One region of the Clostridium sp. SGI.024 genome, then DNA from elsewhere that is predicted to be linked to it. Evidence: riboswitches for the same ligand, from Rfam matches in the RefSeq annotation. Region 1 holds a riboswitch; the other holds the start of a gene.
The links. Region 1 has a riboswitch for thiamine pyrophosphate ahead of ACQRD5_RS00035 (MTH1187 family thiamine-binding protein). Riboswitches for the same ligand answer to the same signal wherever they lie in the genome.
Positions count from the first base shown of each region.

Region 1 (8,083 bases):
AGGAAAAAGTGACCTTCAAAAGTTTTGTGATTAAAAGTAGATTAATTAATGCTGATAGAAATACAATAGATAATTATAACTCATATTATATGCAAACTATGATTAGGATATATAAAAATATATTAATATTAGATAGAAGCTAAATTTAAACTAAAAATAACTCTAAGTAGATTATGTCGTTCATCTACTTAGAGTTATTTTTATATATGTTAATTTTAAGTTAGTAAACTATAAATGAAGAAAATTTGATAAAAATATTTATTTTACACTTATATATTACCACAAAATTCTAAAAATTTCAAGTCTTGTAGTAGTGCTATGTTAGGAGTAGAGTGTATTAAAGAGGTGATTTGCATGAATGAAAATATTACTTTAGCATTTCAGAATATACAAAAAAAGCAAGCTGTAATAGAACTTAAAGGTTGCAATGAACTAACTATTAAATACGGCTTAACTTTATCTGATGAAGATATTAATGAGCTAGTTGAGTATCGTTTTAAGGCACTAAAGGATACAGGAAGAATTGAATTTTCAGAAGGCGTTATGAAAAAGATAGTAGAAGCTTTTTGTGATTCCCCTTATATAATGCAACAAAATTATAAAGATACTTTAATGGAACTTCAAGACTGCTTTTATTACTTTAAAGGTGAAGCTATGGAGCAAATAGCTGATGACGAACTTATCACTTTTATGAAAATTCATTTTAATGAAGAGTGCCAAGGATCCTTAGAGTATTTGAGCGAAACTAATTTAGAGGAGCTTTGTAGAAATACAAGATATGGATTTAGAGGTAGATATACTGATATTTAATAAATATTATAATATTTAATTAATGATTAGCAAAAGTATGAATAAAGTTTTGGAGGTATTATGGAAGAAAATAATACTAGTTTATTAGTATTTTCTGATGAAATACAAATAGACGGAAATATTACTAAAGAAGAGAGAATGTTAATTGAAGCAAAGATTTACAATTTACTTGGAAAATGGACTGAAAGATATACCATGGGAGATAGTACTTCAGTTCCAATAGAAGTTGCGGAAGAGTTGCTTAAATCAATTTGTTTTTCTCTTGGTTTAGAATTAAAGAAATTAAAAGATCCAATTAAAAGTTTAATGGAAAAAGATTTAATTGATTTATTAAAGGATTCATGGGAAATAATAGAGTCTATGATTGTAATAGGTAAAAATCTATTAGAGGATGTTTTAAAAACTCATCTAATATTGGGAACATATCTTACAATGATACATTAAAGGAAATAAAAGCATCATTTAAAAAATATGATTATAGATTCTTTGCTCATAAAATAGAATGTAGCATAGATTATCAGCTTTCTAATCCTGTATCTGAAAGCCTTTGTGGAATTGAATATATAAATGAATATTTGAAATCATTGCTTATAGAAAATAAATTTTGTAAAGCATTCCATAGGGATAAAATTATTAATATATTAAATGGGTATTGCAAAGATTATAAAGGGTTATTAATTAATATTTTTGAGCCTATACTAACAAATGCTATAGGACTTGAAATTCTAGGCAGAGATATATTTAAATTAAATATTTCGGAAATAGAGAGAGAAATGTTATTAAGTATATTTAAAGGACTATCTAAAGAAGAGATCATTGAAGAATTAATAAATTCATCCAATAGAGTATGCAACACTATAGGCATAATCGATAAAGAAGAAATAGAATATATTAAAAAATCAGTGATAAATATCTATCCTAGAATAGAAGTTGGATTATTAACAGGAGATATTGAAAATATATTTCTAAGTTTCAAAAATGAAGAGAATTTTGAAAAAGATATATTTATAGATAATGAGCTTATGGATAACGAAAAGCTACGTAACTTAATTACTGAAATAAAAGATTGTAGATTTATTTCAGATAAAGTATCTATTGTAAAGCAAGAAGTCAAAAGTATAGGAGATTTAGTAGAAATATTAAGTGAGTGCTTTTGGGGAGAAGACAGTATAGAATTATTTAAAGCTTTTTCACAAGAAGAAATATATTTACTTAAATATTATTTAGATAATAAAGAAGACTATATTTCAGATTCTAAATGGGAAATAAAGCTCATTGAGTATTTAAGTAATAAAAATAATTAAGAATAATAAATTACTCTTTAGTATATAGATATTAATTAATCATCTTTATGAAAGGAGATTATATGTATATAGATTGTCATACACATTTAGATTTTTTTGAAGATAAAATTGAAGAAGCAATAAGCGATATTAATGATAATAAGATACTTACTATAGCTAATAGTATGAATATAGAAAGTTATATTAAAAATAAAGAGTACAGTAAGAAAAGTGAATTTATTATGCCTTGTTTTGGTATACATCCATGGAAGGCAGCAGAATATAAGGAAGATTTACAAGAGCTTATTCCATATATTGAAGAAAGTGAAATTATAGGGGAAATAGGTTTAGACTATCTTTGGGTAGAAGATAAGAGTACCTTTGAGCCACAAAGAAGGATATTTTACTTTATGTTAGAAGAAAGCATTAAGAGAAATAAAGTTATAAGCCTTCACACTAAAGATGCAGAAGAAGAGATATATGAGGCTCTTAAAAAATATAATTATAATAAAGCAATAATTCATTGGTATAGTGGGGATATAAATACACTAGAAAAGTTAATTGATCTTGGATGTTATTTTACTATAAGTGTAGATATAGGATATTCAGAAAAAACTTATGAAGTCTTAAGTAGAATACCTATAGATAAATTACTTATTGAAACTGATGGACCAACAGCATTAGAATGGGTTAATGGAGAGTATGGATATCCAAGTGAAATAATAAAAGTATATGAGAAAGTAGCTCAATTTAAGGATGTTAATGTGAATGAGTTTTTAGTCATTGTTGAAGAAAATTTTAAAAGGTTATTAAATAAGGAGTTTTAGTTGTTATATATGGAGCATAGAAAATAAAGTAATAATAAACCACAAAGGTATATAATTAATAATTATTATTAATTAGCTTGACATTTATAACCAAAATGAATACTATGTATATATAAACTTAATAATTTATCTGGGGGGGCAGTGAACTGTCTGAGATAAAATTGATACAATTTTGACCCATAAACCTGATTTGGATAATGCCAACGTAGGGAGAATAGTATTGTTTTTCATTACAAATTAAGCTATTGAGCAGCATTCTTATCAAGGGATGCTGTTTTTTTTGTTTTTATATACTCTATCAGATTTAGGAAAAATTATTTAAGTTAATTTTAATATAGAGGAGGAATTTTTTATGGCACTTTGCAATGTAAGTCTTCAGGTAATACCTTCAGTTAGTGAAGAAAGAATTTATCCTGTAGTGGACAAGGTTATTGAGTATATTGCTTCTACTGGAGTAAAGTATGAAGTTGGAGCAATGGAAACCACAATGGAGGGAGAACTAGATGACTTACTAGAGATAGTGAAGAAGGCTCAAGAGATATGTACAGAAGAAGGTGCATCAAGAGTTTGTTCTATGGTTAAAATAGACTATAAAAAAGAAGGCGTGACTATGGATGAAAAAATCAAAAAATATAGGGAATAAACTTGCACCTATAATATTTATATTAATTTTATTAAGCATATGGGAAGTAGCTGTAAGAGCAGGAGGAATAGAAAAATACATTATGCCAGCTCCTACGGATGTTATTAAGGTATTAATTAGTGACTTTAAAGTCATGATACCTCATATACTAGCAACATTATATGAAGGCTCTGTTGGATTTATAATTTCTATAGGACTATCTATTATACTAGCTGTAATTATGGATATGGTTCCATTAATAAAGAAAGCTCTTTATCCAGTTTTAGTTATATCACAAACTATACCAACTATTGCTTTGGCACCACTTTTTATTATATGGTTTGGCTTTGGTTATTTACCTAAAATAATTGTAGTTGTAATTGTATGTTTTTTCCCAATAGTAATAAGTATAGTAGATGGATTAGAAGGTGTAGACAAGGATTTAATAAATCACTTTAAGCTTATGGGAGCATCTAAGCTTAATATATTTATACATTTAAAGCTTCCTTATGGAATGATAAGTTTCTTCTCAGGTATGAGAATAGCTGCAACTTATAGTATTATGGGAGCAGTAATTGGAGAATGGCTTGGAGGAGATAAGGGACTTGGCGTATATATGACAAGAGCAAGAAGTGCCTATGCTTTAGATAAAATGTTTGCAGCCATAGTTATAATAGTAGCTATAAGTATGGCAATATTTATTTTAGTTTCAATTATGGAAAAAATTTTTACTCCATGGAATTATAAAAAAACAAATAGTAAAAGGGAAAATAATTAGTTAGAGGTGAAAATAATGATAAAAAAGAAGTTATTATCAGTAGTATTAGCATCAGTAGCAGCATTAACTTTATTTACAGGATGTAGTAATAATAAAGAAACTAGCAAAGATGGAGATTTACAAAAGGTTACATTAATTTTAGATTGGACACCTAATACTAATCATACTGGGTTCTATGTAGCACAGGAAAAAGGATATTATAAGGATTTAGGTTTAGATGTTGAAATAATTCAGCCATCAGAAGGATCATCTCTACAGCTTCTTGCTGCAGGAAAAGGTGATTTTGCAGTTAGTTATCAAGAAGATTTAACTTATGCTAGAACATCAGATAGTCCATTACCTGTTATGGCAATAGCAGCTATAATACAACATAACACATCAGGCTTTACATCACCTAAAGAAAAGGGAATAGAGACTGTAAAAGACTTTGAAAATAAAGTTTACGGTGGATGGGGAAGTCCATCAGAAGAAGCTATTTTAAAGGCTGTTATGGAGAAAAATGGAGCTGATTTTACTAAATTAAAGATGGTAGATGCAGGTACAGAAGATTTCTTTATAGCAACCAAAAATAATTTAGACTTTGAATGGACTTTTGAAGCTTGGACAAATATTGAAGCAAAGCTTAGAGGTTTTGATATTAATTATATTCCAGTTAGAGATTTAGATCCAGCTTTAGATTACTATACTCCTATTATTGCTACAACTGAGAATACAGTTAATAATAAGAAAGATTTAGCTAAAAAGTTTATGGAAGCAACTACAAAAGGATATGAAGATGCAATAGCAAATCCAGAAGAAGCTGCTAAATTATTAGTAAGCAAGGTGCCTGAAATAAGTGAAGAATTAGCAATAGAAAGTCAAAAATATCTAGCTGATAAGTATATGGAAGGTACTAATATTTGGGGAGAAATGAAGGATAGTGTATGGGATAACTATACTAAATTCTTGTATGATAATAAATTAATTAATAAGGATATGAAAGCAAGCGAGGCTTATACAAATGAATTCTTATCAAAATAAGATTTTAATAAAAAATATTTCTAAATCCTTTGATAACATGGAAATATTAAAGGATATTAATATTGAAGTTAATGAAGGAGAGTTAATTTCAATACTTGGACCTTCAGGAAGTGGAAAAAGTACTATATTTAATATATTAACTAATATTATTAGCAGTGATAATGGTGAAATTAATATAAATGGTGATATAAGCTATATGTATCAAAAGGATATGATGGTTCCGTGGAAGAAGGTAATAGATAATATAGGTATTCCACTTATTTTTAAGGGTAAAAATAAGAAGGATTCTAGGGAAGAAGTAAAGAAACATATAAATGACTTTGGACTTAGTGGTTTTGAATATAAATATCCATCTCAATTATCAGGTGGAATGAAGCAAAGAGCTAATTTCTTAAAGACATATTTAACATCTAAAGATATTATGCTTTTAGATGAACCTTTTGGAGCATTAGATTCTATGACAAGAAGGAAGATGCAAAGATGGTTATTAGATTTAACAAAAGAAATGAATTCAACTATATTATTTATAACTCATGATATAGAAGAGGCAATATTACTTTCAAATAGAATTTATATAATCTCAGAAAAGCCTGCAATTATTAAGGGGGAGATTATAGTTAATTTACCTAAAGAAAGAAATGAAAATATAGTTACTACTGAAGAATTTATAAATATAAAAAAGCAAATATTGAATTTAATGTAGATTAACATATAAATAATAAGAGTTTTGAGCATTGATTAAAATATCAATATCAAGACTCTTTTTATTTATGAAACTAAGATTTAAAATATTTTGATAATTACACAACATATAGTGTTTTTAAAACTTATAGCACCATATGTAGTACAAATTATAAAAGTCAAGACTTGAAAGTGATTTTTTTATTATGTAATATAGAGAAAGACAAAAAGTAAAGGATAGGTGAAGCATGTTGATAGTTGTTGGAGGAATGATTGGACTTGGTAAAAGTTCTGTTGCTGAAATTCTAGGAAATCATTTCAATTCAGATGTATTTTATGAAAGTGTAGATGATAATCCTATATTACCTTTATTCTATAGCGAAAGTGAAGAAGAAATTCAAAAAAGAAGATATCCATTTTTATTACAACTTTATTTTTTAAATACAAGATTTAAAAGCATAAAAGAAGCACTAGTAAACAATAATAATGTTTTAGATAGATCAATATATGAAGATTGGTATTTTGCCAAGAAAAACATGGAGCTTGGAAGAATAAATGAGTTAGAAATGAAGATTTATGAAGATCTTTTAAACAATATGCTAGAAGAATTAGAAGAACTTCCTAAGAAGGCACCTGACATTATGATTTATTTAAAGGGATCATTTGAAACAGTTTTAAATAGAATAGCTTTAAGAGGAAGAGAATTTGAAATTGATGATAGCTTAAGAGAATATTATCATTTTTTATGGAAAGATTATGATAATTGGGTTCAAAATTGTTATAATGCATCTGAAGTTCTAATAATAGACATGGACAAAATGGATGTTGTAAACAATGAGGAAGATAAAGAAAAGCTTATAGAATTAGTTGAAGAAAAGCTTAAAGAAGTAAGAAAAATAGAAGCAATAGCATAGTTGTGTATAGGGATAATATTAAAAAATAGAGCAAATTTTATGCTCTATTTTTTTAGTTGATATGAATTAATACTCCCCTAATTCTTTTATCATATAAATTCTCCTTTTAAATTTTATTTAGCATATATTCTAATATTCTAATATGGAAATTTAGTGTCAAAATTCTCAATATTTTCTGAAAATAAAAATATTTAAAGAAGTTATAAATATAAATTAATTATAAAGAAAGTATTTAACATAGAAATTTTATGAAAATATGAAAAAGTTAAAGTTAAATATAGAAATTTATCTAAATTTCAATATTTTCTTTTTTTTCATAGATTTTCATTTTAAAAAAATAGGAGTATTATATAGTGATTAATGATTTTTTTACAAGGAGATGAAACTATGAAGAAACAATGGGCAATATTATTAGTAGTTTTACCTATGACTTTTATGATCACTCTAGATAGTAGTATAGTAAATGTTGCTTTACCAACTATGGCAAGAGAACTTGGAACAACTATGGCTGGCATCGAATGGGTAGTAACTAGTTATTTGATAACAATATGTGCTTTTATATTATTATTTGGTAGATTTGGAGATATAATCGGTAAAAGTAGAGTATTTAGAATAGGGATAGCAGTTTTTACAATTGGATCTTTACTTTGCGGATTATCTAACACGCTAATAATGCTAATTATATCAAGAATAGTTCAAGCTATAGGAGCTGCAGCAGCTATGGCAACTAATCAAGGAATAATTACAGAAACTTTTCCAGCATCTGAACGAGGAAGAGCTTTAGGAATGTCAGGAACAGCAGTAGCTTTAGGAACTATGGTTGGACCTACTTTAGGAGGATTAATAGTATCTGTTGCACCTTGGAAATATATATTCTTAATAAACATACCAATAGGAATTATAGTATATATTGCAGTGTTAAAGATATTAAGTTTTAGTAAAAAGAAAGAAAAAATATCTTTTGATATTAAAGGAAATATTTTATTTATGACTTCTATTATCTTACTTTTTTGTTCTATAAATTTTTCTCAAAGCTTAGGTATTACGAATCCTATTATAATAGGTGCATTTGTATTATCACTTCTTTTATTATTTTTATTTATTAAGATTGAGGATAAAATACATAATCCTATGTTAGACTTATACAT
Region 1 covers NZ_JBNPON010000001.1:1,297-9,379, reverse strand. The annotation lists gene ACQRD5_RS00055 (hypothetical protein) at 9-143, shown strand; gene ACQRD5_RS00050 (DUF6323 family protein) at 355-810, shown strand; partial or broken gene ACQRD5_RS00045 (DUF6179 domain-containing protein) at 871-2,114, shown strand; gene ACQRD5_RS00040 (TatD family hydrolase) at 2,177-2,920, shown strand; TPP riboswitch at 3,042-3,150, shown strand; gene ACQRD5_RS00035 (MTH1187 family thiamine-binding protein) at 3,273-3,563, shown strand; gene ACQRD5_RS00030 (ABC transporter permease) at 3,535-4,320, shown strand; gene ACQRD5_RS00025 (ABC transporter substrate-binding protein) at 4,336-5,340, shown strand; gene ACQRD5_RS00020 (ABC transporter ATP-binding protein) at 5,321-6,043, shown strand; gene ACQRD5_RS00015 (deoxynucleoside kinase) at 6,270-6,935, shown strand; gene ACQRD5_RS00010 (MFS transporter) at 7,323-8,083, shown strand, end outside.

Region 2 (8,083 bases), on a different contig from region 1:
TTTATATATTCAATTTCTAATATTAAAAATTTAAATAAAATTGAATTTGCAAGAATAGGAATATTACTAGCAGGATTATATGCACCAATTATTTTAATATATAATCTAATTAGGCTTAGAAATAATCAAAAGAGAGAAAATGCAGTTAAAACTATTAAAGTAATGGGACTTTCAATACTTGAGTGGTTTTCAATGGCATTCTTATTATTTTTTATACTTATGTTATTAGGGGAGACACTTCCATTATCAAAAATATTTCCAATTTACGTAGTATCTTCAGCCATAGGTCTTATTAGTATGATGCCAGGTGGAATTGGAGGATTTGATATATCTTTTATACTTGGAGTTAGTTCTTTAGGAATAAATAAAGAAGAAGCTTTGCTTGCTTTAGTTTTGTATCGTATAAGTTATTATATAATACCATTAACAGTAGGATTATTTATATTTATCTATGAAAGAAAAAAATATATTTAATAAAGGAGCTGTCGCAGCAGCTCCTTTATTTTATTAATATTTGTAAAAAGTTGACTACTAGAAATAAAAATAAATATCAATTTTATATTTCACATTATAAATTTAAAATTTGGCACTATTACTACAGTAGTATGCTTCTATTTTTAATTTTATTTACTTTTAATTGATGAAGAGAGATATTAGATATGTTATACTATAATTATAGAAGTATACATATTATTAGGGGAGTATATTAAAGATGTTCATTACTGCTTAGAATAATTAGATTAGTGCCTATAATACAATATTATATTATTTTAATGTATGTCATAAGGGTATAGGAGGAAAGATATATTATTTGTAATATGATTATTTTAGTTAGAAAATTATATTTAAGATTATATAAAAAATATACATTCATTTTTCTCTAATAAATTCTATTTATTAGAGAAATAGTTATGTCTAGAATTATAATATATGTATATAAAAAGCTACAATATTAAGAATAATCATATTGAAGCAATAATGAGTGTTATGAATAAAATATAGTATAACGGGTTTGGAGATGAAATAATGAATAATTGTATAGAAAATATGAATTATCAAACTACAATGTATATAAAAGCATCTTGTAATGAATTCTATTTAGAGGAAGAAATACAATTAGTTGCATTAAAAGAATCACTGTATGGAATAGAAGAAATTAAAGATGTAGAATGGAGAATTGACTATGATGGTGATGAAGTTTTATTAAGAAATAATGTAATAAAAATTAATGCTTTTAATAAGGATTTGAAATATATAGAAGTTAGCTTTATAGACATTAATACAGGAATTAAGGTGTCTAGAAGTTTTCCTATAATTTTAGAGAAGAGAAAAGATACATTAGTACATTTTATAAAAAATGATGGAGATTATTATGGAAATGGATATCAGTGGGACCTTTGGACTTTTTCAAATGATGGTATTGCTTATGATGTTCAACTAATGGATAAAAGTGATTTTGGTAGATGTGCTTTTGTAAAGGAAAAAAATATAATTGCCCGAAAAAGAGCCTTTGGGAATGATTGGTCAGAACAAACTATAACCTTTGAAATCCCAAGTAAGATTAAGAATTGTTACATTGTATATGGAGAAAATAGATTAATAACAGACTTAAAAGAGTTGGTAGATTATATAAAACCAAGAATAGAAGTTGCAATAATGGATGATAGCAAAAGTATTATAGCTTATTTATCTAAAGAGCCTATGGATATAACAGAATTTTATATTTATGTAAATGGAGTTAAGCAAGAAAATGTTAATTATAGAGTTGATAAAGTATTTAAAAAGGTAGAGTTTTTTGATTTAAATTTAGAAATATCACCTAGGGATTTAGTTGAAGTAAGAGCAAGTAATATTTTTATATCATGCAAAGTAACCATGAGAGGATATTTAGATAAATTTTATTATAAAGAAAATGATATGGGAGTATCATTTTTAGAAGATAAAATAAATATAAGAGTATGGGCACCTACAGCAGAAAAGATAGAGTTATGTCTTTATAATAAATGGTATGACACAATAGAAAAAAGTAGCTATGAAATGAATTATGAACCTATAAGTGGAACCTTTAATTATGAACTTAATAGAGAAGATAATGAAGGTAAGTTTTATATGTTTAAAACTTATTTCAGAGAATTGGATATAAATGGGCATGAATACAAAAAAATAAATTATGCAATTGATCCTTATGCAATGGCTGTATCAGTAAATGGACGAAAAGGATATATAATAGATTTGAATAAAGATATTACAATGCCAGAAAAATGGTTATTAGATAAAAGACCAGAACTTTTAAGGAAAGAGGATATCATAATTTATGAAGTGCATTTAAGAGATTTTACTATAAGTGAGGATAGTGGAATAGATAAAGCCTTAAGAGGAAAGTATTTAGGATTAGCAAAAGAAGGAACAGCCTTAATAGGTACTGATAGTAATATTGCAGTTAAAACTGGTATAGATCATTTGAAAGATTTAGGAATTACTCATCTTCATATTTTACCTATTTTTGATTTTGGTTCTGTAGATGAGAGAAGGAGTCATAAAAAAGAAAATAGGAGCTGGGGGTATGATCCTAAAAATTATAATGCTCCTGATGGAAGTTATTCTAGCGATCCTTATTCACCTATTTCAAGAATAGTAGAGCTTAGAAGTATGATAAGAAGCCTTCATAAAAACAATATAAGAATAATTATGGATGTTGTTTATAATCATATGCAAGAAACTGTTAATTTAGATAAATTAGTACCAGGATATTATTTTAGATCTAATTATAGGGGAAGATATACAAATGGATCTGGATGTGGTAATGAGTTAGCAACTGAAAGACCAATGGTAAGAAAATATATAGTAGATTCTATTAAACATTGGATTAATGATTATAATATTGATGGATTTAGATTTGACCTTATGGGACTAATAGATATTGATACCATGAAAGAAATAGTAGAAACTATTAATGAAGTTAATGACAATATTCTAATTTATGGTGAACCATGGAAAGGAGGAGACTCTCCCCTTGTAAATGGTATATGTAAAGGGATGCAAAAAGGCCAGGATTTTTCAGTTTTCAATGATATCTTTAGAGATTTTATTAGAGGAAATAATTCTCCGTCAAATGGCTTTGTTAATGGGAAACAACATGATGGGCCTACTGCTTGGAGTATGATAGAAGGATTAAAAGGTTCAATTAATACTCTTACAGAAAACCCAGTTGAAAGTATAAACTATGTAGATGCACATGATAATTATACTCTTTGGGATCAAATAGAGAAAAGCTTAAATCAAAGTATTAAGCCTAATGAATATAGAATAATAAAAGAAGATAATATCTTCGATAATCACTTAGTAAGAAGAAATGTTTTAGCCCTTTCTATAATTTTATTATCTCAAGGAATACCATTTATCCAAGGTGGAGCAGAAGTTTTAAGGAGTAAAAGTGGTGATCATAATAGTTATAAAAGCCCTGATAATATAAATGCTATTTATTGGATTGATAAAGTTAAATACTATGAGGTATTCAATTATGTAAAAATGTTAATAAGAATAAGAAAGAAATTTAAAGCATTTAGATTTGATAAGAAGGAAGATGTTAATAAAATAGATATTAATTTTTTAAATGGTGATGAAAAAGTTGGAGTAATAAAGTGGCATTATAAAGATGAAAATGCTATAGGTGGAGCTAAAGAAATAATTGTGATTTTTAATGCTACAGATATAGATAATTATGATGTTAATAAATTTATAACAAATACTATAAGTAATGAGTGGGAATTACTTGCTATAAATGAAATTATAAATGATGAAGGTATAATGAAAGTAAGAAAAAATGAGATTCCAACTTTAAGAGCTAACTCTATTTTAATAATGTATTCATAAGAGATATGATAATAAATATTATTTTATATTTTAATAAAGAGGCAGGGGATTTTCTCCCTGCCTCTTTATAATTAATATCTTACAGAATTATTTGCTAACAAAGAAAAAATTATAATCCCAAAAACAATATATAATAAGATTACTATTCCCATCATAATTAATGATGCTTGGAATAAGTTTTTTTTAATACAAAGTTTACAAAAATAATCAATTAGAGAAAACATTTTTATTTACTAGCCTTGAAATTGGTATTAATGAAAGAATAACTAAAACTACTAATAAATTACCTCCAACCACTGAACCATTCATAATAAAGGAGTAAAGTACTGGAGACCATCCTTCTGGAGCAAATTGGCCGAAGAATAATACACCTGATATAAAGTGGAATATAAATTCTATAAACATACCAAAGGTTGCACCAATAAGTTTGTTATTTTTAAAGAAACCAGCAAGTCCTACAGCCATATATGGAAGAGGATAATCAAACAATACTTGTATTGGATGTAAAATATAAGGGCTTATAATTAAATATATAATTCCAAATAAGAAACCTGTTAGCATTCCGATTTCTGGGCCATACATAAAAGATATAATAAGGATAGGAACCATACTACCAAGATTTATACTTCCTGCACCATTAGGCAAATCAACTATTTTAATAAGATGAAGTATTGTAGCTAAGGCTAAGGCTATACCTATTCTCGCCATTACTTTTGTGTTTAAATTTATCTTCTTAAACCTTATAAAAGCTAAAATTAAAATAGTAACTCCAATAAGAGTAGCCAAAGATAATGGACTGTTAAAAATTTCAGTAAAGCCTTCCTTTAATGTGTTAATAAAATTATTCATAAAAAAACCTCCCTTTTTAAATGCTAGGAGGTAAACTTTTATTAGTAATAAAAAATATTATTAATAAATTTCTTGGCTTTCCTACGCTGGTATTACCCAGATCAGGTTAAAGAGGGTTAATGATAAAATCATTTCTCAGCACAAAGGCACCCCTAGCACTTAATTATTATGTTATAAGTAAATATTATATAATATTCAATATAAAGTCAATAAGAAATAGAAGAATCAAGAATATTACTATATAACGTAATATTAAGATGGAGCTAATATGTAGCTCCATTTTAAAGTTAACCATATCTATGAATTCTTTTTACTCTTGGTTCTGCAAGGTAATCATATGCTAAAGTCCAGTAAGGTAATAGTGAAGGTTTATACTTTAATACATCCTTTAAAAATTTGTCAAAAAGATGATATTTAACAAGTATTTTTACTATGTCTTTAGGATAAGGAGTAGTTTTAGAGTAGGGTTTTCTTGGATCAATAACTTTGACTTTTCCCTTAGAGCTTACAAAGATATGAGCGTTCCTAAAATTAATCCTTTTAAAATTAAGTCTCTTTAAATCTTCTATTAAGTCTATTATTTCTATTGATAAATTATAAGGTAAACCATGTTTAGAAATATATTCTTTAAGGGTAACTCCGCCAACATATTCTCTTATTAATATATTACTAACTCTTACTATAGAGTTAGGGAAAAAGCGGCTATCAGCAGTTTGTTTAAGTATTTCATCCTCACTTTTAGCATTTTCTATATTTTTAAAGACTTTAAAAGCATATCCTTCAGGAGTTAAATAAACAGATCCCTCAGCACCAGTTCCTAAAAGTTTTAAATTTTGTACTTCAAGTAGGTAATTCATTTTGATACACCTAATTAATAATATTATTATTTATTATATGTAAAAATATTTATTATGATATTATTAAGATTATTTTTTACAAATATTATTTTAATTTAATGATTTATAGTATAAAAATTTATATAAAACTATATGATATAATTTATTTAAAAAGTTATAAGTAAAGGTGTGAAAATATGAAATGGGAAATAAAAGAGTTTAAGGAATTATCAGTATGTGAATTATATAGAATTCTTGAACTTAGAAATAGTGTATTTATAGTAGAGCAAGAATGTATTTATCAAGATTGTGATAGAAAGGACCTAGAAGCATTTCATTTATTATGTATAGAAGATGATAAGGTTATTGCTACTCTTAGAATACTTCATAAGGGAGTATCCTATAAGGAAATGTCTATAGGGAGGGTAGTAGTTCATAAGGAATATAGAAGAAAAAACTTAGGAAGAAAGTCTATGGAACTTGCAATACAGTTTATTAAAGATAAATATGGTGATAGTCCTATTAGAATTTCAGCACAAGTTTACATTAAGGAATTTTATAAAAGCTTAGGATTTATAGAAGTTTCAGATGTTTATTTAGAAGATGATATTCCTCATATAGAAATGCTATATGAAATGAAAAAGTAAGAAGGAAGAATGTAGAATTTAGTTAGAAACTCCCTAGGGGGAGTTTCTAAAATTATAATTTATGTTGCTGATTTAATGTAATTTGTTTTTCTTTCATTATTATATTTATCCTTTTATAGTAAGTTATCATAAGAGGTACACAAGCTGCTATCCATGCAGCTGGATCTGCAAGAGCTATTCCTGTGAAATCAAGTAATAATGGAAGAGTAAAGGCTACAACAGTTCTTGCTACCATTTCAGCAAATCCAGCCATCATAGGTACAAAACTTTCACCAAGACCTTGCAGTGTATTTCTATATATGAAAATAAGTCCTAATGGTATGTAAAATACTGAAACAGTATTTAAGTAATGCTTAGCATAAGATAAAACTTCAATATCATTTCCATTCATAAACATCTGAGTAAAGGTTCCACCAAATAAAACTACAACAATAGTAGAAATTATACTAACAATTATACTAATAATTGCAGATTTTTTTACACCTTCTTTTATACGATCAATTCTTCCTGCACCTAAGTTTTGTCCAGAATAAGTTGCCATTGCTACACCAAAGGTAACAGCAGGCTGCATAACTAATTGTTGAACCTTTGATGCAGCAGTATAAGAAGCTATTATTTTTGAACCAAAATTATTAAGTGCTCCTTGAAGAACCATAGCACCTGCAGCAGTTATAGAAAATTGTAGTGCCATAGGAATACCAATTCTTAATTGTTTTTCAGCATAACTTTTTCTTATTTTCCAATGCTTTTTCTTTAGTTTTAGTATTGGAAATTTCTTTACTATATGTATTCCGCAAAGAATAGCAGATATAGATTGAGAAATAATTGTAGCATAAGCAGCCCCTGATACCCCCATATTAAAATTAACTATAAAAACTATATCTAAGATAACATTTAATATAGAAGCTACAATCAAATAATATAATGGAGTTTTACTATCTCCAAGAGCTCTTAAAACGCTTGAAAGCATATTGTAAAAAATAATTGCAATATTTCCAGCATATATAATCATAATATAAGATAATGAGTCATTTATAATATTTTCAGGCGTATTCATAAGCTCTAACAAAGGTTTTGCAGAGCCCATACTTATAGCAGTAACTAGTACAGTCATAATAATAGATAAAATTAATGAACTAGAGAAGGATTTTTTTACCCCTTCCTCATCATTAGCACCAAACCTTTGAGAAACTAAAACAGCAAATCCACTAGTTAAACCTATTACAAAACCATTTACTAAAAAAGCCATAGCTCCAGTGGAGCCAACTGCAGCTAATGCATCTACCCCTAGGTATCTTCCTACAATTATTGTATCAACCATACTATAAAATTGTTGAAATATATTTCCAATAAGCAGAGGAACTGAAAAGGTTAAAATTAATTTTACAGGACTACCTACTGTCATATCTTTAGTCAAGTCTATTCCCCCTTTTGTATAATTTATTCAATATTAATTTTAAAACATATAAATAATATCATTCTAGTAATATATTATCAACTAATTTTCATATTTAGAAAACATTTAAAAGTTTGAGACATTACCTTATTATGTTGTTGCAAATTGACTATTGTATAAATTTGCATAGAAACCATTTTTATTTAATAATTCATTATGGTTACCTTGCTCTATAATTTTTCCATCCTTCATAACTAAAATTAAATCTGCTTCACGAATAGTTGAAAGTCTATGAGCTACTACAAAGGAAGTTCTTCCTTCCATTAACTTATTAAAGGCTCTTTGAATATAAATTTCAGTTCTTGTGTCTATACTACTAGTAGCTTCATCTAAAATAAGCATAGGTGGCTTAGAAAGCATAACTCTAGCTATACATAAAAGTTGCTTTTGGCCTTGAGATAGTGAACTATCTTCTGTAAGTA
Region 2 covers NZ_JBNPON010000046.1:11,500-19,582, forward strand. The annotation lists gene ACQRD5_RS12195 (flippase-like domain-containing protein) at 1-474, shown strand, start outside; gene pulA (type I pullulanase) at 1,027-3,873, shown strand; gene thiT (energy-coupled thiamine transporter ThiT) at 4,081-4,722, opposite strand; TPP riboswitch at 4,784-4,886, opposite strand; gene ACQRD5_RS12210 (serine/threonine protein kinase) at 5,010-5,579, opposite strand; gene ACQRD5_RS12215 (GNAT family N-acetyltransferase) at 5,756-6,205, shown strand; gene ACQRD5_RS12220 (MATE family efflux transporter) at 6,258-7,622, opposite strand; gene ACQRD5_RS12225 (ABC transporter ATP-binding protein) at 7,752-8,083, opposite strand, start outside.
Region 2: linked by a shared signal. The riboswitch ahead of thiT (energy-coupled thiamine transporter ThiT) and the one ahead of ACQRD5_RS00035 (MTH1187 family thiamine-binding protein) in region 1 are both predicted to bind thiamine pyrophosphate.